DNA from 3 places in the Streptomyces sp. NPDC050287 genome. Region 2 is predicted to be linked to each of the others. Evidence: riboswitches for the same ligand, from Rfam matches in the RefSeq annotation. Region 2 holds a riboswitch; each other region holds the start of a gene.
The links. Region 2 has a riboswitch for thiamine pyrophosphate ahead of thiO (glycine oxidase ThiO). Riboswitches for the same ligand answer to the same signal wherever they lie in the genome.

Region 1 (10,007 bases), on a different contig from region 2:
TCTTCTTGGGCAGCTTGTCCCAGCCGAAGATCCACAGGCCGATGAAGGTCGACTCGAAGAAGAAGGCGATCAGGGCCTCGAAGGCGAGCGGGGCGCCGAAGATGTCGCCGACGAAACGCGAGTAGTCGGACCAGTTCATGCCGAACTGGAACTCCTGCACGATGCCGGTGACCACGCCCATCGCGATGTTGATCAGGAAGAGCTTGCCCCAGAACTTGGTGGCCCTGAGGTACTTCTCCTTCTCCGTGCGCACCCACGCCGTCTGCAGCCCGGCCGTGAGGGCGGCCAGGGAGATCGTCAGGGGGACGAACAGGAAGTGGTAGACGGTCGTGATGCCGAACTGCCAGCGCGCCAGGGTCTCCGGCGCCAAGGCTATGTCCACGTCGTCGTCTCCTTACCTCGCCGTGGTGCTGTGGCAATACGCGCCCATTTGTCGCAGACATCCTGGAACAACCGGACACGCTTGTGAAAGCGTTCACATTCACAAGCAATTATGACCCATACCCGTTCGAGGTGTGAGGGGTGGGGGGTCCCTGGTACCGGCCGACCGGTCCTACCGAGGTGGGACCGGTCGGCTCAAGACACCCTGCGGAGACCTACAGCTCCTGCCGGAACCCCTCCGCCGCCTTCAGGAAGATGTCGTTCGCCTCGTTCTCCCCGACCGTGACCCGCACGCCCTCACCCGCGAACGGCCGGATCACCACTCCTGCCTGCTCACAGGCGCGCGCGAACTCGACCGTGCGCTCCCCCAGCCGGAGCCAGACGAAATTGGCCTGCGTCTCGGGCACCGTCCAGCCCTGGGCGCGGAGCGTGTCGACCACGCGCGTGCGCTCACACACCAGAGAGCCGACCCGGCCGAACAGTGCGTCCTCGGCGCGCAGCGAGGCGATGGCCGCCTCCTGTGCGAGATGACTCACACCGAAGGGCACGGCCGTCTTGCGCAGCGCCGCCGCCACCGGCTCATGGGCGATGGCGAAGCCGACCCGCAGACCGGCGAGGCCGTACGCCTTGGAGAACGTGCGCAGCACACAGACGTTCGGCCGCTCGCGGTACAGCTCCACGCCGTCCGGGACTTCGGGGTCGCGGATGAATTCGCGGTACGCCTCGTCCAGCACCACGAGCACGTCACCGGGCACCCGGTCGAGGAACCGTTCCAGCTCGGCCCGGCGCACGACCGTGCCCGTGGGGTTGTTGGGGTTGCAGACGAAGATCAGCCGCGTCCGGTCGGTGATCGCGTCCGCCATCGCGTCCAGGTCGTGCACATCGCCCGGGGTCAGCGGCACCCGCACCGAAGCGGCTCCGCTGATCTGCGTGATGATCGGGTACGCCTCGAAGGACCGCCAGGCGTAGATCACCTCGTCGCCGGGGCCGGCCGTCGCCTGGATCAGCTGCTGGGCGACGCCGACCGAGCCGGTGCCGGTGGCCAGGTGGGAGAGCGGGACACCGAAGCGTTCCGACAACTCGCCGATCAGGGCCGTGCAGGCCAGGTCCGGGTAGCGGTTGAACGACGAGGCCGCGGCCATCACCGTCTCCATTACACCGGGGAGCGGCGGGTACGGGTTCTCGTTGGAGGACAGCTTGTAGGCCACCGGGCCGCCGGCCGCGGCGGGCCTGCCCGGCACATAGGTGGGGATGCCCTCCAGCTCGGCGCGCAGCTTGGGCCTCGTCTCGCTCACCGCAGTCCTCCTCGTGACCACCGGCTGACCATCAGCACCGCCGGCTTCCATTGCTCCTCACCCTATGAGGATTCGGCGCCGCTGCGTACAGGTGCGCGACAACCTCGTCCGCCGCCGTCCCGGCACCGGCTGTCCCCTCGGCGTCACGCGCATCACCGTACGAAGGCACAGGAATCCAGGGGCGCGATCACATATATCTACGCGCCGGTGGCTCACGCCGTGGCGCGCATCGCTCGTCAAGGTGAGTTGAGACCTCTTCGAAACATCCGCGAGTTGGCAGGCCGGGATACGCCGACACGTCACGTCCTACCGGAAGATCCCTCAACTCCCTTACTTTCCAAGGTAATTGGCCCCTCGTGACCTTGCAGAAACGTGTCTGTCAACGCGTGCATATGCGTCCGCCCTACCCCACCGCATGAGCCCTACTATCGGCTCGCCATGACAGCAGCAGGGAAGCACCAGGTGAGCCGCGCGGAAACCTCTCGGCGAGGCAGCCGGCCGGGCAGGGCGGGCATCAGAGACGTTGCCGCCGCCGCCGGAGTCTCCATCACGACCGTCTCCGACGCCCTCAACGGGAAGGGCAGGCTCCCGGACGCCACCCGACGCCATGTCCGCGAGGTCGCCGACCGGCTGGGTTACCGGCCCTCGGCCGCCGCCCGCACCCTCCGTACCGGCAAGTCCGGACTGATCGGTCTGACCGTGACGACGTACGGGGATGAACCTTTCACCTTCACCGAGTTCGCGTACTTCGCCGAGATGGCGCGGGCCGCCACCTCGGCCGCGCTCGCCCGCGGCTACGCCCTCGTCATCCTCCCCGCGACCTCCCGCCACGACGTCTGGTCGAACGTCGCACTCGACGGCACGGTCGTCATCGACCCGTCCGACCAGGACCCCGTCGTCAGCGAACTGGTCCGGCAGGGATTACCGGTCGTATCCGACGGCCGCCCGGCCGGCGCGCTCCCGGTCACCGCCTGGGTCGACAACGACCACGAGGCCGCCGTCCTCGGCATCCTCGACCACCTGGCCGACGCCGGCGCCCGCCGCATCGGCCTGCTCACCGGGACCAGCACGGACACGTACACCCATCTGTCCACCACCGCGTACCTGCGCTGGTGCGAGCGGGTGGGCCAGGATCCGGTGTACGAGGCCTACCCAGCGCACGATCCGTGCGCGGGCGCCGTCGCCGCCGACCGGCTGCTCGCCCGCCCCGACCGCCCGGACGCCGTCTACGGCCTGTTCGACCCGAACGGCACCGACCTGCTCGCCGCCGCCCGTCGCTACGGACTGCGTGTACCGGACGACCTGCTGCTGGTCTGCTGCAGCGAGTCCACCGTGTACGCCAACACCGAGCCGCCCATCACCACGCTCTCCCTGAAACCGCGCCGCATCGGCACAGCCGTGGTTCAGCTCCTCATCGACGCCATCGAGGGGCTCGAGTCGGACCGGCCGGTCGAGCAGGTGATACCGACCGAACTGATCGTGCGTACCTCGTCCCAGCGACGTCCGCCGCGGACGACGGTCAGCGCGCCGCGCTCCCCCGCGGGAAAGTAGCGCGGGCGACCGGGGAAGGCGGCAAGCACGTTCGGCCGGGCAGTGCGGAGGCGGTGACCAGGCTCTCACCGGCGGGTCGCCGGAACGCTCAGCGGTCGGTCACCGGACGGTCGAACCCCTGCCCAATCGGGGCGAAAGCCACGGTGAACGGGAGTCCTGCTCCGATTCACCACCCCTGGGTCATCACACGACGCGATCCGCATTCCTATGATGGGCCCACGACACCGCGGGCCGCTGCGACCAGGCAGTCCGAAGCGGTGCAGATGCGGCGCGATGGTGGAGGGGTCTGATGACTCAGGGGGCCGGTCAGGGACCCGAGGCGGAGCGGACGGCGACGTTGCGCGACTTCCGGGTACCCGCGTACGTCCACGAGACCGGTCCGTACCCGCAGGGCGTGCACACCGGTGACACGGTCAGCCCGGTCGAGGAACCGGTGGACCACCCGGAGGGCTACACCCCCACGGAGCGCGACCTGCCGGTCATCAACCGGGGCGACACGCTGCAGACGGCCGTCGATCCCGCCTCCCTCCCGGCCCCACAGCCCACGGTCGGCCCCGGCCCTCTCTTCGTCGTCGGGGACGTGCACGGCTACCTCGACGAACTGGTCGCGGCGCTCCAGGAGAAGGGCCTCCTCGACGCCGCGGGCAACTGGTGCGCGGGCACCGCCCGGCTGTGGTTCCTCGGCGACTTCACCGACCGCGGCCCGGACGGCATCGGCGTCATCGACCTCGTGATGCGGCTGTCCGCCGAGGCCGCCGCGGCCGGCGGCTACTGCAAGGCACTCATGGGCAACCACGAGCTCCTCCTGCTCGGCGCCAAGCGGTTCGGCGACACCCCGGTCAACTCCGGCGCGGGCACCGCCACCTTCCAGGCGGCCTGGCTGCTCAACGGCGGCCAGAAGACCGACATGGACCGCCTCCAGGACCACCATCTGCAGTGGATGGCCCGCCTCGACGCCATGGAGGAGGTCGACGGGCACCTGCTCGTCCACTCCGACACCACCGCCTACCTCGACTACGGCGACTCGATCGAAGCGGTCAACGACACCGTCCGCGAGACCATCACGCGCAACGACGCGGACGAAGTGTGGGATCTGTTCCGCAAGTTCACCAAGCGCTTCTCCTTCCGCGACGAGGGCGGCGCCGACCATGTGCGCTCCCTGCTCGACACCTACGGCGGCACCCGCATCGTCCACGGCCACAGCCCCATCCCCTACCTCCTGGGCGAGGTCGGCTCCGAGGAGGGCGAGGACCCGGCCGGCCCCGTTGTCGAGGGCCCGCACCTCTACGCCGACGGACTCGCCATCGCCATGGACGGCGGAGTGACCATGGCCGGAAAGCTGCTGGTCCAGCAACTGCCGCTGGATGTCTGAACGTTCACGGGGCAGACGTTCCCCACGCCGGACCGGCCGGTGACGGCACAGGCCACAGCGCATTTTCGGTAAACCCCCTGTCACGCCGTACCGTCATCGCTCTACCATCGGCTTATCCGTAGCAGGCTCCCCTCCGTTTCTGCCCGACGGCTCGTCAGCGTGCGAGCCCCAAGCCCTACGGAGCATCGGGGGATGCACATGAACAGCGTTCCGCAGCACCTGCTGAGCGAGGACCGCCAGGAATACGAGCGGATCCTCGATGAGGCGCTGCGCTCCGCACCGACCCGCCCGGAACTGGCCGCTGTCGGACAGCGGCTCAACCCGGAACAGCTGCGCACCATGGCGCTCAACGCCACCGCACTCATCACGGCGGCCGCGGCGACCGAGTACCAGCACTACGTGAAGGTCCGCGAGCAACTGCGCCATCCGGCGCCGTCCACCCCGTCGTCCCACCGTGACACCGGCTCCGCGGAGCCGGGCACGGCCACGATGGGGCTCGCCACCACCATGGGAGAGGTCGCCGAGACCACCGGCGCGGGAGCCATCGCCGTCGTCGCGGTCCTGGCACCCGTCCTGGCCGGAACCGCCGCGGCGATCTTCCTGCTCGTGGGCTACATCCTCAAGATGCTCGACCCCGAGCCGGCGTTCGCCCAGACCATGCTCACCGCCGGATGGGTGTTCGGCGCCATGACCGCGGCCGCGATCCTCGTCGCCGCCGTCGGACTGCTCCTGACCGCCCTGCGCAACCGGCCCTCGCTCGAGGCCGGACCCTACAGCGAGATGACCGCGGAAGTGACCCGGGCCAGGGAAGCCTGGCTCGAGGCACTGCTGGAGCGCGGCATCCTGCCGTTTCTGCGGGAGGCCCTCGCCGATCCCGGCACCGCAGCACTGCGTCGTACGGCACCGCCTGCGCCGACCAGCCGCATGCCGCACCTCGGCTACGACCGGCCCGGCTTCAGCAGCCCGGACGACGGCGCCACCGGCTCACGCCCGAGCTTCACGAGCCCGGACTACTCCAGCCCGGACTTCGGGGGGCCGGAGCACAAACCGGAGTAACAGCCGGAACAGCCCCTCGGCTTGCGCCCCCCACCAGCCCCGTCCGGGAAGCGCAAGCCGAAGACCCGGCCACCAGCCGTGCCGGAGTGCGCCCTTCTGCCCGCAACCACTCGCTCTTGCCGCCGCACCCGACCGCCCCCGGTCGTTGAGACCACCGGGCCGGCCGGGCCCGCGCGCCGGGCGGACGCGGGCCCTACGTGCGGACTGCCGGTCAGTCCGCGATCGGCAGGTACACCCGGTTACCCGCCGCCGCGAACTCCTTCGACTTCTGGGCCATGCCCTCCTCGATCTCCTCCTGACTCCCGCCATGCCGGCGGCGGATGTCTTGTGAGATCTTCATCGAGCAGAACTTGGGCCCGCACATCGAGCAGAAGTGAGCCGTCTTGGCGGGCTCGGCCGGCAGGGTCTCGTCGTGGAACTCCCGTGCCGTGTCCGGGTCGAGGGCCAGGTTGAACTGATCCTCCCACCGGAACTCGAACCGGGCGTCGGACAGCGCGTCGTCCCGCTCCTGCGCACCTGGGTGCCCTTTGGCGAGGTCGGCTGCGTGGGCGGCGATCTTGTAGGTGATGACGCCGGTCTTGACGTCGTCACGGTTGGGCAGGCCCAGGTGTTCCTTGGGCGTGACATAGCAGAGCATGGCCGTGCCCCACCAGGCGATCATCGCGGCACCGATGCCGGAGGTGATGTGGTCGTACGCCGGCGCGACGTCCGTGGTCAGCGGGCCGAGCGTATAGAACGGAGCTTCATCACAGATCTCCTGCTGAAGGTCGATGTTCTCCTTGATCTTGTGCATCGGAACATGGCCCGGGCCCTCGATCATGGTCTGAACGTTGAAACGCTTCGCGATCCGGTTGAGTTCCCCGAGCGTGCGCAACTCCGCGAACTGCGCCTCGTCGTTGGCGTCCGCGATGGAGCCCGGCCGGAGACCGTCGCCCAGCGAGTACGTGACGTCATAGGCGGCGAGGATCTCGCAGAGTTCCTCGAAGTTCTCGTACAGGAAGCTCTCCTTGTGGTGCGCGAGGCACCACGCGGCCATGATCGAGCCCCCGCGGGAGACGATCCCGGTCTTGCGATGCGCCGTCAGCGGCACGTAGGGCAGGCGCACGCCCGCGTGGACGGTCATGTAGTCCACGCCCTGCTCGGCCTGTTCGATGACCGTGTCCTTGTAGATCTCCCAGCTCAGCTCCTCGGCGCGACCGTCGACCTTCTCCAGCGCCTGGTAGAGCGGCACTGTTCCGATGGGGACGGGGGAGTTGCGCAGCACCCACTCGCGGGTGGTGTGGATGTTGCTGCCGGTGGACAGGTCCATGACCGTGTCGGCGCCCCAACGGGTCGCCCAGGTCATCTTCTCGACCTCCTCCTCGATGGAGGACGTCACCGCGGAGTTGCCGATATTGGCGTTGACCTTCACCAGGAACCGCTTGCCGATGATCATCGGCTCGATCTCCGGGTGGTTGATGTTGGCAGGCAGCACGGCCCGGCCCGCCGCGATCTCCTCCCGGACCACCTCGGGGGAGACGTTCTCCCGGACGGCCACGTACTCCATCTCGGGCGTGATTTCGCCCCGGCGGGCGTACGCGAGTTGGGTGACCGCGTTGCCGTCGCGACTGCGGCGCGGCAGGCGCGGCCGGCCTGGGAAGACCGCGTCGAGGTTGCGCAGCCCGCCGCGCGGCGAGGTGTGCTTGAGCCCGTCGTCCTCGGGGCGGACGGGCCTGCCCGCATACTCGTCCGTGTCGCCGCGGGCGATGATCCAGTTCTCCCGCAGCGGCGGCAGACCCCTGCGGACATCGGTGTCGACGTGCGGGTCGGTGTACGGACCGGACGTGTCGTAGAGCGTGACCGACTGCCCGTTGGTGAGGTGCACCTGACGGACCGGCACCCGCAGATCGGGGCGTGAGCCCTCGACGTACGCCTTGTGCCAGCCGATGGACTTCCCGGCCTCCTGGGACTCTTCGCCCTGATTGAGCGGTTCGTCCTGGTTGGAGACAGGCGTGCGTGCGTCCTTGTTGGTCATGAGACCTACTCCCTACGCCGGCATTACCCGGTAACAGGTTCGGCGGTCGACGCAGCGGCTTCCGTCCGTCGACGTCTCGTGTGAAACGTCACTGGATCCAGATGACGTTCCACGTGAAACATCGCTGGGACGGAGGTCAGCGCCCTCTCAGCCCGGTGCTCCGAGCTCCCGCGTGTGCAAAGGTGCCTCCACGCTAGCGTCATGTGGGGCGCGGTGAACAGTGGGCCTCTGCCGTTCTTGCGATGATCGGGCGGTGACCACGCCACATCAGCCCCCGTATCCACCGCCCGAGCCGCCGCGGAGGCCCGGAGCCGGCAACGGCCCGCGCCGTGGAGACGGCGGTTCCGGTGGTGGACGCGGCGACTGGTTCGGCGGCGGAGGCGGGAACGACCACACCGGCGAGCGCGGGGAGGACCACGGCTCGGGAGGCGGAGGTGGATACGACCGCGGCTCCGGATCCGGTAGTGGGCAAGTGCCCGGGCAAGGCAACGGTCGCGGCCCCGGCGCGGGACACAGCACCGGCCACGGTCACGGCCCCGGTGACAGGCCGGGTGCCGGCCACAGCCCTGGTGGCGGTCCGGGCCCGGGCGAGGGGCACGGCCCTGGGGACGGCCACAGCCCGGGCTCCGGCGGCGGGCATGGCCACTCGCACAGTCACGGGCCCGCCACGCCCGTCTCCAGGCACCTGCGCAAGGTCATCGCGGCGATCCTGATCCCGTTCGGCGCGCGGTGCTGGTCGGGCTCGCGGTGCTGTGGCCGGGCGGTGCGCCGGGGCACGAGCGCACCGGTGTCGGCTTCGACCGGCAGACCCAGCAGGCGACGGTCAGCAAGGTCGAGAGCGTCAGCTGCAAGTCGGTCAACGCCTCCGGAGGTACTCCGACCGGTGACACCTCCACCGCCGAGGGCTCGTCCGCCCGGCAACAGGCGAACGGCACCTGCAAGAGGGCGACGATCCGGGTCGACACCGGCAAGGACAAGGGCCGCACGTTCACCGAGATCGTGCAGCCGGACCAGTCACGGCAGTTGCATGAGGGCGAGAAGGTCGTGGTCGCCTACGAGCCCTCCGCACCGAGGGACCTGCAGTACTCGGTCGCCGACGTGAACCGCCGACTGCCGACGTCCCTGCTCGCCGGGATCTTCGCGATCGCCGTCGTGGTGGTGGGCCGACTGCGCGGTGTCATGGCGCTGGTGGCGCTGGCCATCAGCTTCATGATCCTGAACTTCTTCATCCTGCCGGCGATCCTGCAGGGCTCGAACCCACTGCTCGTGGCCGTGATCGGGGCGAGCGCCATCATGCTGATCGCCCTCTATCTGTGCCACGGCCTGTCGGCCAGAACCTCCGTGGCGGTACTGGGCACGCTGATCTCGCTGGTGCTGATCGGCGTCCTCGGCTCGCTGTTCATCGGCTGGGCCGCGCTCACCGGCAACACGGACGACAACACCGGTCTGATCCATGGCCTGTACCCGTCCATCGACATGAGCGGTCTGCTCCTCGCCGGCGTCATCATCGGTTCGCTCGGCGTACTGGACGATGTGACGGTCACGCAGACCTCGGCGGTCTGGGAGCTGCACGAGGCCAACCCGTCGATGGGCCGGCGCGGGCTGTACCGGGCGGGCATACGGATCGGGCGCGACCACATCGCCTCCGTCGTCAACACACTCGTCCTCGCCTACGCGGGCGCCGCGCTGCCGTTGCTGCTGCTCTTCTCGATCGCCCAGAGCAGCGTGGGAACGGTCGCCAACAGCGAGTTGGTCGCGGAGGAGATCGTGCGCACCCTGGTGGGCTCGATCGGCCTGGTCGCGTCGGTACCGGTCACCACGGCCCTCGCGGCCCTGGTGGTCTCGGCCGACCGGCCTGGTACGGAGCCGGCGGCAGCGACGACCGGAACGGGAGCGGTCACTGCCGCCGAGCCCCCGGCTCCGGCACGCGGTGGAAAGGGACGTCGTCGCAAGCGCTGACGCGGGAGGTGCGGCCGGCCCGAACAACGGCCGAGGTGCGAACCGCTCGGCCCACCTCGGCAGGCACTCGCGGTCACCAGGCGCGCCGGTCGCCCCGCGCCATCACGTGAGCTGAGCCACGAGCTCGCCCGTCGCCCCCAGACCCAGACCGCGGGTCACCCTCCTGCCCCGTCACCCGAGCAGAAGTGACCTACGGCCGTGGTGAAGCGTTCCGGCACCGTCACCGCCGGAACGCTTCAGCCCGCGCTCTGTTCCTCCGCCAGGATGCGGTCCAGCGCCTCGTCGAGGTGCGCGTCGAAGTCGGCCAGGGCACCCTCCTGGCCCAGAGGCACCAGCTTGTCGGTGCGGTCGAGGAAGGCGACCAGCGGGGCCGTGGACG
Region 2 (10,007 bases):
CTCCGGGCTCCCCCGTGCCTCGCTCCCGCCGGCTCCGGCCGGCGGAAGGAGCGGATCCGGGGCCGCTCCGTTCCGGCGCCCCGTGTCGCCGGTTCCGGAGCCGCGCCCCTTTTCCGTGCCCCCACTCTCTCCTTCACGCAGGTCGGCGCCCATCCGCGCGCGTACTCAACTCACCCCCTAGGTACGGGTACTCAGGCCTGCGCACTCATGCCCAGGAGGCCTTGTCACCGACTGGTGACGATCGCCTCCGTGCCCCTACTCCCCCTGCCCTCGCCGGCGACCGGGCCGACGGCGTCAACGTGTTGCCGGAGTCCGCCCTGCCGCCGGCCCCCCACCCCATGACCGCTGGTCACAGGCCCGCGACCGGATTGTCGGTGGCGGCCGATAAAGTCGCCGGCATGGCACGGATTGCGGTGATCGGCGCCGGGACGGGCGCGATGGCGGCCGCCGCCCGGCTGGCCGTCGCGGGCCACCGGGTGACGGTGTACGAACGTACGGAGACGTACGGCGGAGCGGTGCGCCGCCTGGAGCGGGACGGCTTCTCCTTCGACACGGGCCCGGGGCTGCTCCCCCTGCCCGCGGTCTACCGCGACCTGTTCGTCAAGACCGGCAAGGAGCCGCTGGAGTCCTGCGTCGAGCTGGTCCAGGTCGACCCGTCGGCGCGGCACGTCTTCGCGGACGGCACTGAGGTGTCGCTGCCGAACGCCTCGCGCGCGGGCGCGGTCGCGGCCCTGGACGAGGCGCTCGGGTCGGGCGCCGGTCAGCGCTGGGGCGACTTCCTGGTCCGTGCCCGCGAGGCCTGGGACCGGACCCGCCGGCCGCTCCTGGAGGAACCCCTGTGGCCGAACTGGTCGGTGCTGGCCGACCGTGAGCCCTATCCGTCGGTCCCGCACAAGCGTCTGCTGCGCACCCGCAGGGCCACCACCCTCGCCGAGGTCGGCGCATGGGAGCTGCGCGACCCGCGCCTCGCGGCCCTCCTGGAGAGCCACGCCCTCGCGCACGGCCTGGACCCGCGGACCGCCCCGGCGAGCGCGGCCGTGCTGCCGTACCTGGAGCACGCCTTCGGCACCTGGTATCTCCGCGGCGGGATACGGGAGTTGGCGCGTGCCGTGTACGAGCGGTGCGTGGCCAGGAAGGTCGAGTTCGTCTTCGGCGCCGAGGTCACCGGCGTGCTGGAGAAGGGCGGCCGGGCGGCCGGGGTCGAGCTCGCGAACGGCACCGTGGCGGAGGCGGACTTCGTGATCGCCGGCGTCGCACCCGAGGTGCTCGGCCGCCTCACCCGGAACACCGCGGTGCGGGGCGGGGGCGGGGTCCCGCCGCAGCGTGGCCTGCCGAGCCGGATGACGGTGCTGCTGGCGCTGCGCGGAGGGCGCCCGGAGGGTACGGCGCATCGGACGGTGGTGCATGCGCAAGACCGGGAGGGCGAGTTGGAGTTCCTGTTCGGCACGGACCACCCGATGACCGGAGGCCCGACGGTCACCGTGCTGCGGCCCGACGACCCGGAGCTGGTCCCGGACGCGGAGCACGAGGCGATCACGCTCACCGCCGTGTTCCCGGCGGGCCACCCCGAGCCGGAAGTCGTCGGCCGGTACACCGACGCCATGCTCGCCGCCGCCGATCACGCGGTGCCGGACCTGCGCGACCGCCTGCTCTGGCGCGAGGTCCGCACCCCGGCCGACATCGCGGAGGCGACGGGCGCGGAGGGTGGAGCGGTTCCCGCCCCGGCCCTCGCCGCCGCAGGCGGAAGCCTGCTGCACCCGGCCAACACCACTGGCATACCGGGCCTGTTCACCGTCGGCGGCTGGTCACATCCGGGCGGCGGTCTCCCGCACGCGGGCATGTCGGGCGCACTCGTCGCCGGACTCATCGTGGAGGGACCGGAGTTCCGCGGCTCTCGGTGAACGCCCGGTCCTCGGTGAACGCCCGGCGGTACAGCCGGGCGCCGCTTCAGAACCGGTACTGCTCGTCGAACCCGTTGCCCTGGCCCTGGTTCTGGTCGTAGCCCTGCTGCCCGTACTGCTGCTGCTCCGGCGGGAGGTCGCTGTACGGGTCGTCGGTGCTGCGCTGCTGCGGCACCCACACCCCGCCGCCCGGTGTGTCGCCGTGGGTGCCGGTGCCGTACTGGTCCTGGCCGTAGCCCTGCTGCCCGTACTGCTGCTGGCCGCCGTAGGAGGCGTCGTAGCCGGCACCGCCGTAGGCCTGGGTACCGATGTACGGATCGGAGTAGGCGGCGTACTGCTGCTGCCCGGCCGCGTCGTAGCCGTACTGCTGCTGGTCGTAGCCGGTGTAGCCGTCGTAGGAGTACGACGGGTCGGCGGCCGCGGTCGCGTACTGGTCCTGGGTCTGCTGGCCCGCGGTGGCGTAGGACCCGTCGGCGGCCGCGTAACCGGAGTTGTAGACGCCGTAGGAACCGGTGTCGTCGGGCAGCGGCTGCGGCTCGTACACGGCGGTGGACTCGGCGGCCGTGGCGCCGACGGGGCGGGCGGGAGTGAACACGTCGTCACGGTCGTACTCGTCGTCGTGACCGTAGGCGCCGGTGTTCTGACGGTGGTCGGTGTCGTCGCCGTAGCCCGCGTCGCCCGCCTCGAGGTCGGTGACCTCCAGCGTCGGGTCCTGGTGGTCCGCCTTGCCGCGGCGCCGCTTGGTGCCGTCGGCGCCGGGGCGGCTGACCGCCCAGCCGGCCGCGAAGCCGCGCCGGAAGGAGAGCGTGACGTAGGTCTGGCCGACCGCGAAGGCGATCGCACCCAGACCGATGACGATCACCGAGGGGAGCAGCACGCCGAACACGACGCCGAGGAAACCGGCGAAAGCCAGCAGCCGCCAGCGCAGGCGTGCCTTGTACTGCAGCAACACCTCGCCGAGCAGCCACAACGCGACGACGCCGAACGCGATGTAGAGGACCGTCCAGCCCATGTACGCCCCTCTCCCAGTGGCCGCTACGCAGTGTGTCGTAAACCGGTGCGGCCGGTCTAGGCCTGCGGTGGATGGTGCAGGCCCAGGTTCTCGTAGATCTCCAGGGTCGCCGTGGAGTTGTTCAGCGTGATGAAGTGCAGACCGGGCACTCCCTCGGCCAGCAGCCGGGCACAGAACTCCGTGGCGAACTCGATACCAATGGAGCGTACCGCCGCCGGATCGTCTTTGACTGTGAGGATCCGCTCTTTCAGGGCGGGCGGGAAGGCCGCGTTGGTGAGGGACGGGATCCGCTCCACCGTCTTCACACTCGCGATCGGCATGACCTCCGGGATGATCGGGGTCTCGCAACCGGCGGCCGCGACCCGGTCGCGCAGCCGCAGGTAGTCCTCCGGCTGGAAGAACATCTGCGTGATCGCGTAGTCCGCGCCGGCCCGGCACTTGTCGACGAAGTGCCGCACGTCGGCGTCCCAGTCGTCCGAGCGCGGGTGCATCGCGGGGAAGGCCGCGACACCGACGCAGAAGTCACCGGATGCCTTGATGAGTTCGACGAGTTCGGCGGCGTAGGCGAGGCCGCGGGGGTGCGGCACCCACTCGCCCATCGGGTCGCCGGGCGGGTCGCCGCGCAGGGCCAGCATGTTGCGGATCCCGGCGTCGGCGTACTGGCCGATGATGTTGCGCAGGTCGGCCACCGAGTGGTCGACCGCGGTGAGATGGGCGATCGGGGTGAGCGTGGTGTTGGAGGCGATCGCCTCGGTCGCCTTGACCGTGCCGGCGCGGGTGGAACCGCCCGCGCCGTAGGTCACGGAGACGAAGTCGGGCGCCACGGCCTCGACCCGGCGCAGCGCGTTCCACAGATTCCGCTCACCCTTCGCGGTCTTCGGAGCGTAGAACTCGAACGAGTACGTCGTCTTGCCGGTTGCGAGCATGTCACGCACGGTGCGAGCGTGGTCCGACCTTGTGGATGCGGTGCCGAGGGCCATACCCGCAGGTTAGCCAGGGTGCGGCGGTCACCCAACCGGATCACGGATTTTTGCCTGATTTGTCCATATCCTGTCCACCTTTTGGACAGGTGGGAGGGCAGGTGGCCGGACAGGCTTTCCTGCCCGGCGGGGGCCGGCGGGCTCGCTCGCTACGCCTGCCGCAGCCGTTTCACGAACTGGGCCGTCGCCGCTCCCGGGTCGTCCGCCTCGGTGATCGCCCGGACGACCACCACCCGGCGGGCGCCCGCCTCCAGCACCTCGTCCAGGTTGCCGAGGTCGATGCCGCCGATGGCGAACCAGGGGCGGTCGGCGGCGAGGGAGGCGGTGTGGCGGACCAGGTCGAGGCCGGGGGCGGGACGGCCGGGCTTGGTCGGGGTGGGCCAGCAGGGACCGGTGCAGAAGTAGTCCACGCCCTCCTGGACGGCGGCCGCGGCGGCCTCGGTCTCGGAGTGCGTGGAGCGGCCGATGACGATCTCCTCGCCGAGGATCGCGCGGGCCGCCGGGACCGGGAGGTCGCCTTGGCCCAGGTGCAGGACGGCGGGCCCCCAGGGGTGGGCGGCGCGGGCCGCGTGCGCCACGTCGGCGCGGTCGTTCACCGCGAGCACCTTGCCGTGCTGATGGCACTTGTCGGCGAACAGGCCCAGCAGGCCCAGCTCCTCGTCCGCCTCCAGGCTCTTGTCACGCAGCTGGACGATGTCGACGCCGTTGCCCAGCACCGCGTCCAGGAACTCCGGGAGGTCGCCCTGGCGCTTGCGGGCGTCCGTGCACAGGTAGAGCCGGGCGTCGCCGAGCTGGGCACGGGCCTCGGTGTCGGGCGTGTCGGACCGGTCGGGCATGGGCGCGTCCCCCGATGTGGATGGCGATGTCGGTGGCGATGTCGTTGGCGTACAGGCCGTGGCGAACCGGTGCGGTCGGCCGCCGCGGGCCGTGGTGAACCGCGGCCGTGGCCCCGGCGGACCACGGCCCGTACACCGGAACGGTCTTCGGATCAGCCTGCTCGGATCAGACGGCGAGCGCCTGGGCCCGGCGCTTCACCTCCGTGCCACGATTCTCGTTCAGAGCCTGCGCGGGGGTGCCGGGCAGGCTCGGGTCGGGGGTGAAGAGCCACTCCAGCATCTCTTCGTCCGTGAAGCCGTCGTCCCGCAGGAGCGTCAGGGTCCCGGACAGGCCCTTGACGACCTTGTCCCCGTCGATGAAGGCGGCGGGGACGTGCAGCGCGCGGTTCTCACCACGGCGTACGGCGATGAGCTGGCCCTCCTTGACCAGCTGCCGCACGCGCGTCACCTCGACGCCGAGCATCTCGGCGATGTCGGGGAGGGTCAGCCACGCGGGGACGAGAGCATCGATCTTTGCGTCAATCTCGGTCACGGGACAAGCCTGCCATCCCGCACTGACAGTCGGAAGCCAGGACCGCCCGACCTGCCGTTTTCTCTTACGCTGTGGCGGCCTTCAAGGGCCGCGCCGGGTCGGTCAGCAGTTCGGGGTCCATCGGCGTGCCCGCCTCGATCAGCCGCCGCCCCTGCGCGAGGTCCCGGGGGCGCCCGACCGCCAGCAGGGCGACCAGGCGGCTCTCGCGCAGCCAGCACACCGTCCAGGCCGGGCCGGACGGTTCGCCGCGCCACAGGGTGGTGTCGGCCGACGCGTGGTGGCCGGCGTACTGGACGAAACGGCCGAACTGCTCGGACCAGAAGTACGGCACCGGGTCGTAGACGGCCGCGGGTTCGCCCAAGGCCTCGCCGATGATGTTCGCGGCCACCGTGCGCGGTCCCTGGAGGGCGTTGTCCCAGTGGTGGACGAGCAGGCGCTCGCCGTACCTTCCCGAGGGGAAGGAGGCACAGTCGCCGACCGCGTAGACGTCCGGTGCGGACGTGCGCAGACGGTCGTCGGCGACGACCTCGCCGTGGGTGCCGAGCCTGATGCCGGAGCCCGCCAGCCAGCCCGTGGCGGGCCGGGCGCCGATGCCGACGACCACGGCCCCGGCGGGCAGCCGCGAGCCGTCCTGCAGCAGCACGGCCCCGGGTTCCACCCGCTCCACGCGCGCGTGGGTGCGCAGTACGGCACCCGCGTCGGCGTACCAGGAGGCCATCGGGGCGGCCACCTCGGCGGGCAGCGCGCCGGCCAGCGGGCGGTCCGCGGCCTCGACGACCGTCACCGCGCAGCCCGCCTCGCGCGCCGCCGTGGCGAACTCGGCGCCGATCCAGCCCGCGCCGACGACCACGATGTCGTGCTGGCGGGCGAGCACCGGGCGCAGTCGCTCGGCGTCGTCCAGGGTGCGCAGCAGATGCACGCCGGGTACGCCTTCCGCGCCCGGCAGCGCGATGGGTTCGGCGCCGGTGGCGAGGACCAGGACGTCGTACGGGACGGGCCCGGCCTCGGTGTCCAGTTCGTGGTCGGCGAGGCGCACGCCCAGCACCTCGCGGCCCAGCCGCAGTTCGATGCCGAGGGACTCGAAGTCGACGTCGAATGCGGAGCCCTCGGCCTTGCCGAGCAGCACGGCCTTGGACAGCGGCGGCCGGTCGTAGGGCTGGTGGGGTTCCGCGCCGATCAGGATCACGGGGCCGGTGAAGCCCTGTTCCCGCAGGGCGACCGCGGTCTGCACCCCGGCCATGCCCGCGCCCACGACGACCACCCGCCGCCCGGATGCCCCGCCCTCTTGCTGCGTCTGCTCGCTCACCTGATCACCATAGACAACTGACGATCCGTCAGTCAGCCGTCGTGCGCCGTGACCTGCTCCACAACGCTCGTCCCGCTGCCGGGCTGCGACTCCCACTCCCAGCTCTCCTCCAGCCGTACGCGACCGTCGGCCAGTTCGACGACCGTCGACACGCAGTGCCCCGAGGACGTCGTCCCGTCCTGCTTGAGCTGTACGTACCGGAAGTCCAGCCGGTCGCCCTCCCGGGTACCCACCAGGTGTCCGCGTACGACGTCCCCGCCCGCGTAATCGGCCCAGATCTCGCCGTCCTTCTCGCGGTACGCGAACCTGGTGCGGGTGCCCACCTGACCGGGGGCCTGGTCGGCGACGGGGGCGAGGACGAGGCCGTCCAGCGAGCGGGGCATGAGGAAAGGCTCCCTTACAGAGGCGCGGAAACACGGGCTAGGGTGGCCAACGTAAAGCACTCGCGGGAGCCCGGACGCACCGGGCTGAGAGGGAGGCTGGCGGCCTCCGACCGTACGAACCTGATCCGGGTCATGCCGGCGAAGGGAGGGGCTGGACGCCCATGTCGTCCTCACGTACGTCAGACGTCCTCGTCATCGGGGGCGGGATCATCGGCCTGGTCACGGCCTGGCGGGCCGCACAGCGCGGGTTCGCCACCACCGTCGTGGACCCCGGGCCGGGTGGCGGGGCCGCCCAGGTGGCGGCCGGCATGCTGGCCGCCGTCACGGAACTGCACTACGGGGAGCAGACCCTGCTCGGCCTGAACCTGGAGTCGGCCCGCCGCTATCCGGCCTTCGCGGCCGAGCTGACCGACCTCACCGGCCAGGACCTCGGCTACCGCCGCAGCGGCACGCTCGCCGTCGCACTGGACGCCGACGACCGCGCCCATCTGCGTGAACTGCACGCGCTGCAACAACAGTCGGGGCTGGACTCCGAGTGGCTGTCCGGCCGGGAGTGCCGCCGCCTGGAGCCGATGCTCGCGCCGGGCGTGCGTGGGGGGCTCCGGGTCGACGGCGACCACCAGATCGACCCGCGGCGGCTCACCAAGGCCCTGCTGGCGGCGTGCGAGCGGGCCGGGGTGCTCTTCCACCGCTCATGGGCGGAGCGGCTGTCCGTCGTACGGGAGCGGGCGGCCGGTGTCGTCACCCGAGAGGGGGTCGCGCTGGGCGCCGAGCAGGTGGTACTCGCCGGGGGCAGCCTCAGCGGGCGGCTGGCGGGGGTGCCCGAGGACGTCCTGCCGCCCGTGCGGCCCGTGAAGGGGCAGGTGCTGCGGCTGACCGTGCCCGAGCGGTACGCGCCCTTCCTGAGCCGGACCGTGCGGGCCGTGGTGCGCGGCAGCCATGTCTACCTGGTGCCGCGCGAGAACGGCGAACTCGTGGTCGGCGCGACCAGCGAGGAGCTCGGCTGGGACACCACGGTGACCGCGGGCGGGGTGTACGAGCTGCTGCGCGACGCCCACGAACTGGTGCCCGGCATCACCGAGCTGCCGCTCACCGAGACCCGGGCCGGACTGCGTCCCGGCTCCCCCGACAACGCGCCGCTGCTCGGCCCGACCGCGCTGGACGGGCTGCTGCTGGCCACCGGGCACTACCGCAACGGCGTGCTGCTCACCCCGGTCACCGGCGACGCCCTGGCGCACGCCCTCGTCACCGGAGAACTCCCCGAGGAGGCCCGCCCGTTCACCGCCAGGCGCTTCGCCGCCACCCTCACGGAGCAGCCCGCATGAACATCTCGGTCAACGGCGAGCGGCGCCAGGTGGCTCCCGGTACGGCACTCGACGCCCTGGTGAAGTCCCTCACCCCGGCGCCCTCCGGAGTGGCTGCCGCCCTCAACGAAACCGTCGTCCCGCGCGCGCAGTGGCCGTCGACGTCCCTCTCCGAGGGTGACCGCGTCGAGGTCCTCACCGCCGTCCAAGGAGGCTGACCCATGGCCGACGATCCCTTCGTCATCGGTGACCTGTCCTTCGCGTCCCGTCTGATCATGGGTACGGGCGGTGCCCCCAGCCTGGAGGTGCTGGAGCGGGCGCTGGTCGCGTCGGGGACCGAGCTGACGACGGTCGCGATGCGCCGGGTCCGTCCGGACGTGCACGGTTCGGTGCTGTCGGTGCTGGCGAAGCTCGGCATCCGGGTGCTGCCGAACACCGCCGGCTGCTTCACCGCCGGCGAGGCCGTCCTCACCGCCCGCCTCGCCCGTGAGGCGCTCGGCACCGACGTCGTCAAGCTGGAGGTCATCGCCGACGAGCGGACCCTGCTGCCGGACCCGATCGAGCTGCTGGAGGCGGCGGAGACGCTGGTGGACGACGGGTTCACGGTGCTGCCGTACACGAACGACGACCCGGTGCTGGCGCGGAAGCTGGAGGATGCCGGCTGTGCGGCGATCATGCCGCTGGGTTCGCCGATCGGGTCCGGGCTCGGGATCCGCAATCCGCACAACTTCCAGCTGATCGTGGAGCACGCGCGCGTGCCGGTGATCCTGGACGCGGGGGCCGGTACCGCGTCGGATGTGACGCTGGCGATGGAGCTGGGGTGTGCCGGGGTCATGCTGGCGTCGGCGGTGACGCGGGCGCGGGAGCCGGAGCGGATGGCCGCCGCCATGCGGCACGCCGTCGAGGCGGGGCGGCTGGCCCGGCTGGCGGGGCGCATTCCCCGGCGGCACTTCGCGCAGGCGTCGTCTCCCGCGGAGGGTCTGGCCAGCCTGGATCCCGAACGACCCGCCTTCTGAACCCACGTTCGCCAGAGGTTCCACGGAAGCCGGACGCCGGTGCGACGGAAGCCGGACGCCGGTGCGACATCGGTCACAGGTCGGCTGCAGTCCCACCCCGATCAGGGCCGAACCCGCAGCGCTGTCAGCGGCGGCTCGTACACTCACCTGCGTGGATACGACCCTTCAGGACCCTCTGGTCGGGCAGGTGCTCGACGGCCGCTATCGCGTCGACGCGCGGATCGCGGTCGGCGGCATGGCCACGGTCTACCGGGCCCTGGACACGCGCCTGGACCGGGTGCTCGCGCTCAAGGTGATGCATCCGGCGCTGGCGGCTGACGGGACCTTCGTCGAGCGGTTCATCCGCGAGGCCAAGTCCGTCGCACGACTCGCCCACCCGAACGTCGTGCAGGTCTTCGACCAGGGCACCGACGGGTCGTACGTCTACCTCGCCATGGAGTACATCGCCGGCTGCACCCTGCGTGACGTGCTGCGCGACCGTGGGGCACTGCAGCCGAGGGCCGCGCTCGACATCCTCGAGCCGGTGCTGGCCGCGCTGGGCGCCGCGCACCGGGCCGGGTTCGTGCACCGGGACATGAAGCCGGAGAACGTCCTGATAGGGGACGACGGCCGGGTGAAGGTCGCCGACTTCGGGCTGGTGCGCTCCGTGGACACCGTCACCAGCACCACCGGGGCGGTGCTCGGCACCGTCTCGTACCTCGCGCCCGAGCAGATCGAGCAGCCGGGCGCCGCCGACC
Region 3 (10,007 bases), on a different contig from region 2:
GCCGTCTGGATCGTGGACACCAAGAAGGAGCACATCGCGGTCGGCGAGGCCCGGAAGCTCAACATCCCGGTCGTCGCCATCCTCGACACCAACTGCGACCCCGACGAGGTCGACTACAAGATCCCCGGCAACGACGACGCGATCCGCTCCGTCACGCTGCTCACCCGTGTGATCGCGGACGCGGTCGCCGAGGGCCTCATCTCCCGCTCCGGTGTCGCCACCGAGGGCAAGGGCGAGAAGGCCGCGGGCGAGCCGCTGGCCGAGTGGGAGCGCGACCTGCTCGAGGGCGAGAAGAAGGCGGACGAGGCCGAGGCCCCTGCCGCCGAGGCGCCCGCCGCTGAAGCCGCCCCCGCGGCCGAGGCTCCGGCCGCCGAGGCTGAGGCCCCCGCCGCTGAGGCTCCGGCCGAGGCCGCCGCTGAGGCCCCCGCCGCCGAGGCCCCTGCCGCGGACGCCGAGCAGGCCTGACCCCTCACCACCTACGGGTTCCGGACGGCGGGGGCCCACGAAGCCCCCGCCGTCCGCCCGTAGATCTTCGGACTTCGAGAGAGATTCCAGAAATCATGGCGAACTACACCGCCGCCGACGTCAAGAAGCTCCGCGAGCTCACCGGCGCCGGCATGATGGACTGCAAGAAGGCGCTGGACGAGGCCGAGGGCAACGTCGAGAAGGCCGTCGAGGCGCTCCGTATCAAGGGCCAGAAGGGCGTCGCCAAGCGCGAGGGCCGCTCCGCCGAGAACGGCGCCGTGGTCTCGGTCATCGCCGACGACAACTCCTCCGGTGTTCTGGTCGAGCTGAAGTGCGAGACGGACTTCGTCGCCAAGGGTGACAAGTTCCAGGCTGTCGCCACCGCGATCGCCGAGCACGTCGCCAAGACCGCCCCGGCCGACCTGGAGGCCCTGCTCGCCTCCGAGATCGAGTCCGGCAAGACCGTTCAGGCGTACGTCGACGAGGCCAACGCCAACCTGGGCGAGAAGATCGTCCTGGACCGCTTCGCGGTGTTCGCGGACGGCTTCGTGACGGCGTACATGCACCGTACGATGCCCGACCTGCCGCCGCAGATCGGTGTCCTGGTCGAGCTCGACAAGCCCAACGCCGAGATCGCCAAGGGTGTCGCCCAGCACATCGCCGCCTTCGCGCCGAAGTACCTCTCCAAGGAGGACGTGCCGGCCGAGGTCGTCGAGTCCGAGCGCCGCGTCGCCGAGGAGACCACCCGCGCCGAGGGCAAGCCCGAGGCCGCCCTGCCGAAGATCGTCGAGGGTCGCCTCAACGGCTTCTTCAAGGACGCCACGCTGCTCGGCCAGCCGTACGCGCTCGACAACAAGAAGTCGGTCCAGAAGGTCCTGGACGAGGCCGGTGTCACCCTGAAGCGCTTCACGCGCATCAAGGTCGGCATCTGAGTCCGTACGGCGCTCGGCGCTCGACCCCGATAGGGTCGTAAGTGTCGTCCGCGTACGCCCTCACGCACGCGTGCGTGAGGGACGACAGCAGATCTGACGAGGAGGCCATTGCCGCGCATGGGATGCGAACGACACCCCACCGGCAATGGCCTTCTTCGCATGTGCACCACGTGAAAGAGGCGGGATCTCCATGACCACCAAGGCACAGAAGAGCGACGACGGCAAAGTGAGCGGCCGGTTTCTGCTGAAGCTGTCCGGAGAGGCCTTCGCCGGCGGCGGCGGCCTGGGGGTCGACCCCGACGTGGTGCACAAGATCGCCCGTGAGATCGCGGCGGTCGTGCGGGACGGCGCGGAGATCGCCGTCGTCATCGGCGGCGGCAACTTCTTCCGCGGGGCCGAGCTCCAGCAGCGTGGCATGGACCGGGCCCGCTCCGACTACATGGGCATGCTCGGCACGGTCATGAACTGCCTCGCCCTCCAGGACTTCCTGGAGAAGGAGGGTATCGACAGCCGCGTGCAGACGGCCATCACCATGGGGCAGGTGGCCGAGCCGTACATTCCACTGCGTGCGGTGCGCCACCTCGAGAAGGGCCGTGTGGTCATCTTCGGCGCCGGTATGGGCATGCCGTACTTCTCCACCGACACCACTGCCGCCCAGCGCGCCCTGGAGATCGACGCCGAGGCGCTGCTGATGGGCAAGAACGGCGTGGACGGGGTCTACGACTCCGATCCGAAGACCCACCCCGAGGCCGTCAAGTTCGACTCGCTCAGCTACGGCGAGGTCATCACCCGCGACCTCAAGGTCGCCGACATGACCGCGATCACGCTGTGCCGCGACAACAAGCTCCCGATCCTGGTGTTCGAGCTCCTGGTGGAGGGCAATATCGCCCGCGCCGTCAAGGGTGAGAAGATCGGCACGCTGGTGGGTGACCAGGGCAGCCGGGACTGACGAATCGACGAACCACCCCGTCCGGGGGACGGACGGGACGGACCCTGGCCGGGGGATGGACAATGTCCTGCCGGTCGGGAACCGTGCAGGAAGAAGACGCGACGCAGCCGGCCGCCGCCCTCACCAAGGAACCGCAGCCGGGCCTACTCAAGACACGCAGGAGCAAGTGGTGATCGAAGAGACCCTCCTCGAGGCCGAGGAGAAGATGGAGAAGGCCGTCGTGGTCGCCAAGGAGGACTTCGCCGCGATCCGCACCGGCCGTGCGCACCCGGCGATGTTCAACAAGATCGTGGCCGACTACTACGGTGCGCCGACGCCGATCAACCAGCTGGCTTCGTTCTCCGTGCCGGAGCCGCGCATGGCGGTCGTGACCCCGTTCGACAAGAGCGCGCTGCGCAACATCGAGCAGGCGATCCGCGACTCCGACCTGGGCGTCAACCCGAGCAACGACGGAAACATCATCCGGGTGGTGTTCCCCGAGCTCACCGAGGAGCGCCGTCGCGACTACATCAAGGTCGCCCGGGGCAAGGCCGAGGACAGCAAGGTCTCCATCCGCTCGGTGCGCCGCAAGGCCAAGGACGCCATCGACAAGCTCGTCAAGGACGGCGACGTCGGTGAGGACGAGGGCCGCCGTGCGGAGAAGGAGCTCGACGACACCACCCACAAGTACGTCGCCCAGGTGGACGAGCTCCTCAAGCACAAGGAAGCCGAGCTGCTCGAGGTCTGATGAACGACTCTTCCTGGGGCGCTCCGCCACAAGCCGGGTCACAGGCCGGGCCGCAGGCCGGTTCCCACGCCGGCTCGCAGGCCGGTTCACACGCCGGGTACTGGGGACCGTCCGACCAGGGACCTGTCCAGGGGGCTGCCCCGACGGGTCCCGCGTACGATGCGCATGACGCGCAGCACACTCGCCCCCTGCCCATCGTGCCCGACGAACCCGCGTACGGCGGAGACCAGGATGACGACCGGGGGGCCGCTCGGGTGAGCGGCCCCTTGTTCCGCGACGACACTCCGCAGGTCCGCTCCCGCGGGCCTTACGACACGCCGCAGGCGCGGCCCTACGGGACGGCGCCGCAGAATCCGGAGCCCATGCCCGACGCCTCGCAGCCGGCGTCCGCGCCGCAGAAGAAGAGCGCGGGCCGTGACCTGGGTTCGGCCATAGGGGTCGGGGTCGGACTGGGTGTGGTGATCGTCGCCTCCCTGTTCGTCGTCAAGGCCGTCTTCGTCGGCGTGATAACCGTCGCCGTGGTCGTCGGCCTGTGGGAGCTGACCAAGCGGCTGGAGGAGCGCAAGGGCATCAAGGCGCCCCTCGTCCCGCTCGCGCTCGGGGGTGCGGCCATGGTCGTCTCCGGGTACGTCCGGGGCGCCGAGGGCGCCTGGGTCGCGATGGCGCTCACCGCGCTGGCCGTTCTGGTCTGGCGGATGACGGAACCGCCGGAGGGCTACCTCAGGGACGTCACGGCGGGCGTCTTCGCGGCCTTCTACGTCCCGTTCCTGGCCACCTTCGTCGCCATGATGCTCACCGCCGACGACGGACCGTGGCGTGTGCTGACGTTCCTGCTCCTGACCGTCGTGAGCGACACCGGCGCGTACGCCGTCGGCTGGCGCTTCGGCAAACACAAGCTCGCCCCGCGGATCAGTCCCGGAAAGACCCGCGAAGGCCTGCTGGGCGCGGTGTCGTTCGCGATGGTGGCGGGCGCGCTGTGCACGCAGTTCCTCATCGACGACGGCACGTGGTGGCAGGGCCTGCTGCTGGGGCTCGCGGTCGCGGCAAGCGCCACGCTCGGCGATCTCGGCGAGTCGATGATCAAGCGGGACCTGGGCATCAAGGACATGGGCACGCTGCTGCCGGGCCATGGCGGCATCATGGACCGGCTGGACTCGCTGCTGCCCACGGCTCCTGTGGTCTGGCTGCTGCTGGTGATCTTCGTAGGGTCGGGCTGACCGTTCGTACCGTTCGTCATCGCGCGCCCATCCTTCGTACGCCGCTTTCGTGGGGCCCTCGCTTCGGCGGGGGCTTCTCGCGTTCCCGGGGACGGGCGATGGCATCCCCGTCCGTCGAATGGGACGATTTAGTTGTAAGTACCTCAAACGGGTGCACGCTGGAAGGAGGGCGCGATGTCCGCCATCCGAGAAGTGATCGACATCGACTGCAGCCCCGACGACGTCTTCGCGTATGTCACAGACTCCTCCCACCTGGCGGAATGGCAGTTGAGTGCCGTCGCTGCGGAGCGGCTCGACGAAGGCCCGCCCCATGAGGGCTCCCTGGTCCGGGTCACCCGGCGCGTCGGCACCCGTGAGATGCCGATGACCCTGGAGTTCACCGAGGTCGTCCCGCCGTACAGCTGGGGTCTGCACGGTGTCGACGGCCCTGTCAGGCCACACGTCCACGGCGAGGTCGAACCCCTCGACCAGGGGCGGCGTTCGCGCGTGACGATGGAGGCCGACTTCGAGGGCCACGGCCTCGGCAAGGTCCTGGTCCCTCTCTTCGTCCGCCGCCAGCTCCGCAAGGAGCTGCCGCGTGACGAACAGCTCCTGAAGGAGCGGCTGGAGCGTGACGTGGCGTAGACCACTCGGACGGCGGTCCCTTACAGTCCGGCCATGGGGAGAGCACGTCTGGGGGAGGACGGCAGGTATCACGGTGACCTGCCCTGCCGTTGGTGCGAGACACTCATCGACCAGGGCGGTCGCCGCAGGCCGCGCCTGTACTGCCGTAAGTCCCACCGCTGGAAGACCTACGGCACGTGGGTCGTCGGGCTGGTGGCCGGGCTCTTCTGAGGCGCCGACGGGGCAGGGCCGGGCTCCGATCCCTGCGGCCAGGGTCACATGATTCGATCTGCGACACTGGTACAGCCATGCCTAAGCCCGGAGAACTCACTTTCGTCGCCCCGCGCGGAGCCAAGAAGCCGCCGCGGCACCTTGCCGATCTCACGCCTGCCGAGCGTAAGGAAGCGGTGGCCGCGGTCGGGGAGAAGCCGTTTCGTGCCAAGCAGCTCTCGCAGCACTACTTCGCGCGGTACGCGCACGACCCGGGGGAGTGGACCGACATCCCGGCCGGCTCCCGCGGCCGGCTTCAGGAGGCGCTGCTTCCCGAGCTGATGACGGTCGTCCGGCATCTGTCGACCGACCAGGACACCACCCGCAAGACGCTGTGGCGGCTGTTCGACGGGACGCTCGTCGAGTCGGTGCTGATGCGCTACCCGGACCGGGTGACCATGTGCATCAGCTCGCAGGCGGGGTGCGGGATGAACTGCCCGTTCTGTGCGACCGGGCAGGCGGGACTGGACCGGAACCTGTCCACCGCCGAGATCGTGCACCAGATCGTGGACGGGATGCGCGCGCTGAGGGACGGGGAGATCCCCGGTGGCCCGGCGCGGCTCAGCAACATCGTCTTCATGGGCATGGGCGAGCCCCTCGCCAACTACAACCGGGTCGTCGGTGCCATCCGTCGGCTCACCGACCCCGAGCCGGACGGGCTCGGGCTCTCGCAGCGCGGGATCACCGTCTCGACCGTCGGACTCGTCCCGGCGATCAACCGCTTCGCCGACGAGGGCTTCAAGTGCCGCCTCGCCATCTCGCTGCACGCCCCCGACGACGAACTGCGCGACACCCTCGTCCCCGTGAACACCCGGTGGAAGGTGCGCGAGGTCCTCGACGCCGGCTTCGAGTACGTCGAGAAGTCCGGCCGGCGGCTGTCCATCGAGTACGCGCTGATCCGGGACATCAACGACCAGGCCTGGCGCGGTGACCGGCTCGGACGGCTGCTCAGGGGCAAGCCCGTGCACGTCAACCTGATCCCGCTCAATCCGACGCCCGGGTCGAAATGGACCGCCTCCCGACCCGAGGACGAGAAGGCGTTCGTCGACGCCATCGCCGCTCATGGTGTGCCGGTGACTGTCCGGGACACCCGTGGACAGGAGATCGACGGGGCGTGTGGTCAGCTCGCCGCGACCGAGCGGTAGTGTGACGTCCGTCCGTACATCTTCATATCCCGACGTCTTCATATTCCGACAGGGGAGCGCCACAGCGCTGAGAGTGCGGCAACCAGGCCGCAGACCCTCTGAACCTTGCCCAGGTCATTCTGGGTAGGAAGTTCGGTCATCACTCAAGCTGTTGCGCCCTGCCCGGGAGCCGGTGGAATCCTCCGGCGGTCCCGGGCGGGGCCGCGTCTCTTCCTGGTCACCCAGGAGGAATTCAGTGAGCATCACCAGCAGGCGGTTCGCGGCCGTGGTCGTCGGGCTGGGTCTGGTCGGCCTGTCCGCGTGCGGATCGTCCGACGGCGGGACCGGCGGCGACTCCAAGACCGTCACCCTCGTCAGTCACGACTCGTGGGCCGTGTCGAAGAACGTCCTCGCGGACTTCGAGAAGCAGTCCGGGTACAAGGTCAGGGTCCTCAAGGACGGCGACGCAGGGCAGGCCGTCAACAAGGCCATCCTCACGAAGGACAACCCGCAGGGCGACGCCTTCTTCGGCGTCGACAACACCCTGCTGTCCCGGGCCCTCGACAACGGGCTCTTCCAGTCGTATGAGGCCAAGGGCTCCGGACAGGTCGAGTCCCGGTACCGGGTCGACCAGGACAAGCACCGGGTCACGCCCATCGACACCGGCGACATCTGCGTCAACTACGACAAGGCGTACTTCAGCAAGCACAAGCTGACCCCGCCCACCTCGTTCGACGACCTGGTCAAGCCGGCGTACCAGAACCTCCTCGTCACCGAGAACGCCTCCACCTCCTCGCCGGGCCTCGGGTTCCTGCTCGGGACTGCCGCCAAGTACGGCGACGACGGCTGGCAGGGCTACTGGAAGAAGCTCAAGGCCAACGGCGTCAAGGTCGTCGACGGCTGGGAGCAGGCCTACAACGAGGAGTTCTCCGGGTCCGCCGGCGGGAAGAAGGCCAAGGCCGACCGGCCGCTGGTCGTGTCCTACGCCTCCTCGCCGCCCGCCGAGGTGATCTACGCCGACCCGAAGCCGAAGACGGCGCCCACCGGCGTCGCCACCGGCACCTGCTTCCGCCAGACCGAGTACGCGGGCCTGCTGAGCAACGCGAAGAACACCAAGGGCGGCAAGGCGTTCCTCGACTTCCTGCTCACCAAGGAGTTCCAGGAGGACATGCCGCTGAACATGTTCGTCTACCCGGTGCGGGAGGGCGCCCAGGTGCCGGAGGAGTTCGTGAAGTTCGGGCCGCAGGCCAAGAACCCCGAGACCATGGCCCCGGACCGGATCGCCGACCACCGTGACCAGTGGGTCAAGTCGTGGACCTCGCTGGTACTGAAGTAGCCCCGCGCCAGGGCCGCAAGAGCAGGAAGAGCGCGGCGGCGCGGCTCGGCCTCGTCGCCGTGCCCGTCGCGTTCTTCGCGGTCTTCTTCGCCTATCCGGTCGCCGCGATCGTCGCGCGCGGCCTCAAGGTCGACGGGCGCTGGCAGTTGGGCCGCATCGCGGATGTCGTGGCGCAGTCCGACATCCGGCACGTCCTGTGGTTCACCACCTGGCAGGCGTGCGCCTCCACCGCGCTCACCCTGCTGGTCGCGCTGCCGGGCGCGTACGTCTTCGCCCGTTTCGACTTCCCCGGCAAGCAGGTCCTGCGGGCCGTGGTGACGGTCCCGTTCGTGCTGCCGACGGTCGTCGTCGGGACGGCGTTCCTGGCGCTGGTGGGGCGCGGCGGGCTGCTGGACGAGCTGTGGGGCGTACGGCTGGACACCACGGTGTGGGCGATCCTGCTCGCGCACGTCTTCTTCAACTACGCGGTGGTCGTACGGACCGTGGGCGGGCTGTGGTCGCAGCTCGATCCGCGGCAGGAGGAGGCCGCGCGGATGCTCGGCGCGTCCAGGCTCGCGGCCTGGCGGCAGGTCACGCTGCCCGCTCTGGCGCCCGCCGTCGCCGCCGCCGCGCTGATGGTCTTCCTGTTCACCTTCACCTCCTTCGGTGTGGTGCAGATCCTCGGCGGGCCGACCTTCTCGACCCTCGAAGTGGAGATCTACCGGCAGACCTCCGAGATCTTCGACCTGTCCACGGCCGCCGTGCTGACGATCGTCCAGTTCGTCGCGGTCGGCGCGGTCCTCGCCCTGCACGCGTGGACCGTACGGCGCCGGGAGACCGCCCTGCGGCTGGTGGACGCCTCCGTGACCGCGCGCCGGCCGCGCGGGACCGGGCAGTGGGCGCTGCTGGCGGGGGTCCTCGCCTCGATCGCCGTCCTGCTCCTGCTGCCGCTCGCCGTGCTGGTGCAGCGGTCCCTAGACGTGCCCGACTTCGGCTACTACCGGGCGCTGACCAGCGAGGACGGCGGGATCTTCCTGGTCCCGCCGATCGAGGCGATCGGCAATTCGCTGCGGTACGCCGTCGCCGCGACCGCCATCGCCGTGGTGATCGGCGGACTGGCCGCCGCCGCGTTGACGCGGCGTGACGCGGGCCGGTTCGTACGGGGATTCGACGCGCTGCTGATGCTGCCGCTCGGGGTGTCCGCGGTGACCGTCGGGTTCGGGTTCCTGATCGCGCTGGACGAGCCGCCGCTGGATCTGCGGGCCTCGTGGATCCTGGTGCCGCTCGCGCAGGCACTGGTCGGCGTGCCCTTCGTCGTACGGACCATGCTGCCCGTGCTGCGGGCGGTGGACGTACGGCTGCGGGAGGCGGCGGCCGTGCTCGGGGCGTCGCCGTGGCGGGTGTGGCGCGAGGTGGATCTGCCGATGGTGCGGCGGGCGCTGCTGGTCGCGGCGGGGTTCGCGTTCGCCGTGTCGCTGGGGGAGTTCGGCGCCACGGTGTTCATCGCGCGGCCGGACAACCCGACGCTGCCGGTCGCCGTGGCGCGACTGCTCGGGCGGGCCGGTGAACTCAACTACGGGCAGGCGATGGCCCTTTCGACGATTCTGATGATCGTGTGCGCGGCGGCCCTGCTGGTCCTGGAGCGGCTGCGCACCGACCGGACCGGGGAGTTCTAGATGCTGCTGAGCCTTGAGGACGCGACCGTACGGTTCGGTGAGCGGGCCGTGCTGGACGGGGTCGGCCTCGATGTCGCCGAGCACGGGATCGTGTGCGTGCTGGGGCCCAGCGGCAGCGGCAAGTCGACGCTGCTCCGGGCGGTGGCCGGGCTGCAGCCCCTGGACGGCGGGCGGGTGGTGCTCGACGGGCGCGACCAGGCGGGGGTGCCCGCGCACAAGCGGGGGGTGGGGCTGATGTTCCAGGACCATCAGCTGTTCCCGCAGCGGGACGTGGGCCAGAACGTGGCGTTCGGGCTGCGGATGCACGGCGCGTCGAAGGGGCGACAGGACGAGCGGGTACGGGAGTTGCTGGAGCTGGTCGGGCTGCCCGGGGCCGGACGGCGGGCCGTCGCCTCGCTGTCCGGAGGGGAGCAGCAGCGGGTGGCGCTGGCCCGGGCTCTGGCACCCCGGCCGCGGCTGCTGATGCTGGACGAGCCGCTCGGGCAGCTGGACCGGTCGCTGCGGGAGCGGCTGGTCGTCGAACTGCGGGAGCTGTTCGGGCGGTTGGGGACGACCGTGCTCGCGGTGACGCACGACCAAGGGGAGGCGTTCGCGCTCGCCGACCGGGTCGTCGTGATGCGGGACGGGCGGATCGCCCAGTCCGGTACGCCACTTGAGGTGTGGCAGCGTCCCGCGGACGAGTTCGTGGCGCGGTTCCTCGGCTTCGAGAACGTCGTGCGGGGCACGGTC

Region 1: linked by a shared signal. The riboswitch ahead of thiC (phosphomethylpyrimidine synthase ThiC) and the one ahead of thiO (glycine oxidase ThiO) in region 2 are both predicted to bind thiamine pyrophosphate.
Region 3: linked by a shared signal. The riboswitch ahead of ACIBK3_RS30275 (thiamine ABC transporter substrate binding subunit) and the one ahead of thiO (glycine oxidase ThiO) in region 2 are both predicted to bind thiamine pyrophosphate.

The regions. Positions count from the first base shown of each region.
Region 1 is NZ_JBITIY010000007.1:63,797-73,803, forward strand. Features, by position in the region: gene ACIBK3_RS25465 (cytochrome ubiquinol oxidase subunit I) at 1-382, opposite strand, end outside; gene hisC (histidinol-phosphate transaminase) at 597-1,676, opposite strand; gene ACIBK3_RS25475 (LacI family DNA-binding transcriptional regulator) at 2,115-3,227, shown strand; gene ACIBK3_RS25480 (metallophosphoesterase) at 3,517-4,599, shown strand; gene ACIBK3_RS25485 (hypothetical protein) at 4,792-5,655, shown strand; gene thiC (phosphomethylpyrimidine synthase ThiC) at 5,867-7,669, opposite strand; TPP riboswitch at 7,662-7,851, opposite strand; partial or broken gene ACIBK3_RS25495 (YibE/F family protein) at 7,923-9,628, shown strand; gene ACIBK3_RS25500 (SsgA family sporulation/cell division regulator) at 9,865-10,007, opposite strand, start outside.
Region 2 is NZ_JBITIY010000001.1:475,669-485,675, forward strand. Features, by position in the region: gene ACIBK3_RS02125 (phytoene desaturase family protein) at 399-1,901, shown strand; gene ACIBK3_RS02130 (hypothetical protein) at 1,948-2,913, opposite strand; gene metF (methylenetetrahydrofolate reductase [NAD(P)H]) at 2,970-3,893, opposite strand; gene thiE (thiamine phosphate synthase) at 4,043-4,729, opposite strand; gene ACIBK3_RS02145 (Rv2175c family DNA-binding protein) at 4,896-5,261, opposite strand; gene ACIBK3_RS02150 (NAD(P)/FAD-dependent oxidoreductase) at 5,326-6,567, opposite strand; gene ACIBK3_RS02155 (hypothetical protein) at 6,600-6,950, opposite strand; TPP riboswitch at 7,003-7,114, shown strand; gene thiO (glycine oxidase ThiO) at 7,112-8,275, shown strand; gene thiS (sulfur carrier protein ThiS) at 8,272-8,472, shown strand; gene ACIBK3_RS02170 (thiazole synthase) at 8,476-9,270, shown strand; gene pknB (Stk1 family PASTA domain-containing Ser/Thr kinase) at 9,422-10,007, shown strand, end outside.
Region 3 is NZ_JBITIY010000009.1:120,447-130,453, reverse strand. Features, by position in the region: gene rpsB (30S ribosomal protein S2) at 1-465, shown strand, start outside; gene tsf (translation elongation factor Ts) at 561-1,397, shown strand; gene pyrH (UMP kinase) at 1,588-2,346, shown strand; gene frr (ribosome recycling factor) at 2,516-3,073, shown strand; gene ACIBK3_RS30295 (phosphatidate cytidylyltransferase) at 3,073-4,290, shown strand; gene ACIBK3_RS30290 (SRPBCC family protein) at 4,465-4,914, shown strand; gene ACIBK3_RS30285 (hypothetical protein) at 4,948-5,124, shown strand; gene rlmN (23S rRNA (adenine(2503)-C(2))-methyltransferase RlmN) at 5,202-6,308, shown strand; TPP riboswitch at 6,349-6,456, shown strand; gene ACIBK3_RS30275 (thiamine ABC transporter substrate binding subunit) at 6,544-7,623, shown strand; gene ACIBK3_RS30270 (ABC transporter permease) at 7,599-9,278, shown strand; gene ACIBK3_RS30265 (ABC transporter ATP-binding protein) at 9,279-10,007, shown strand, end outside.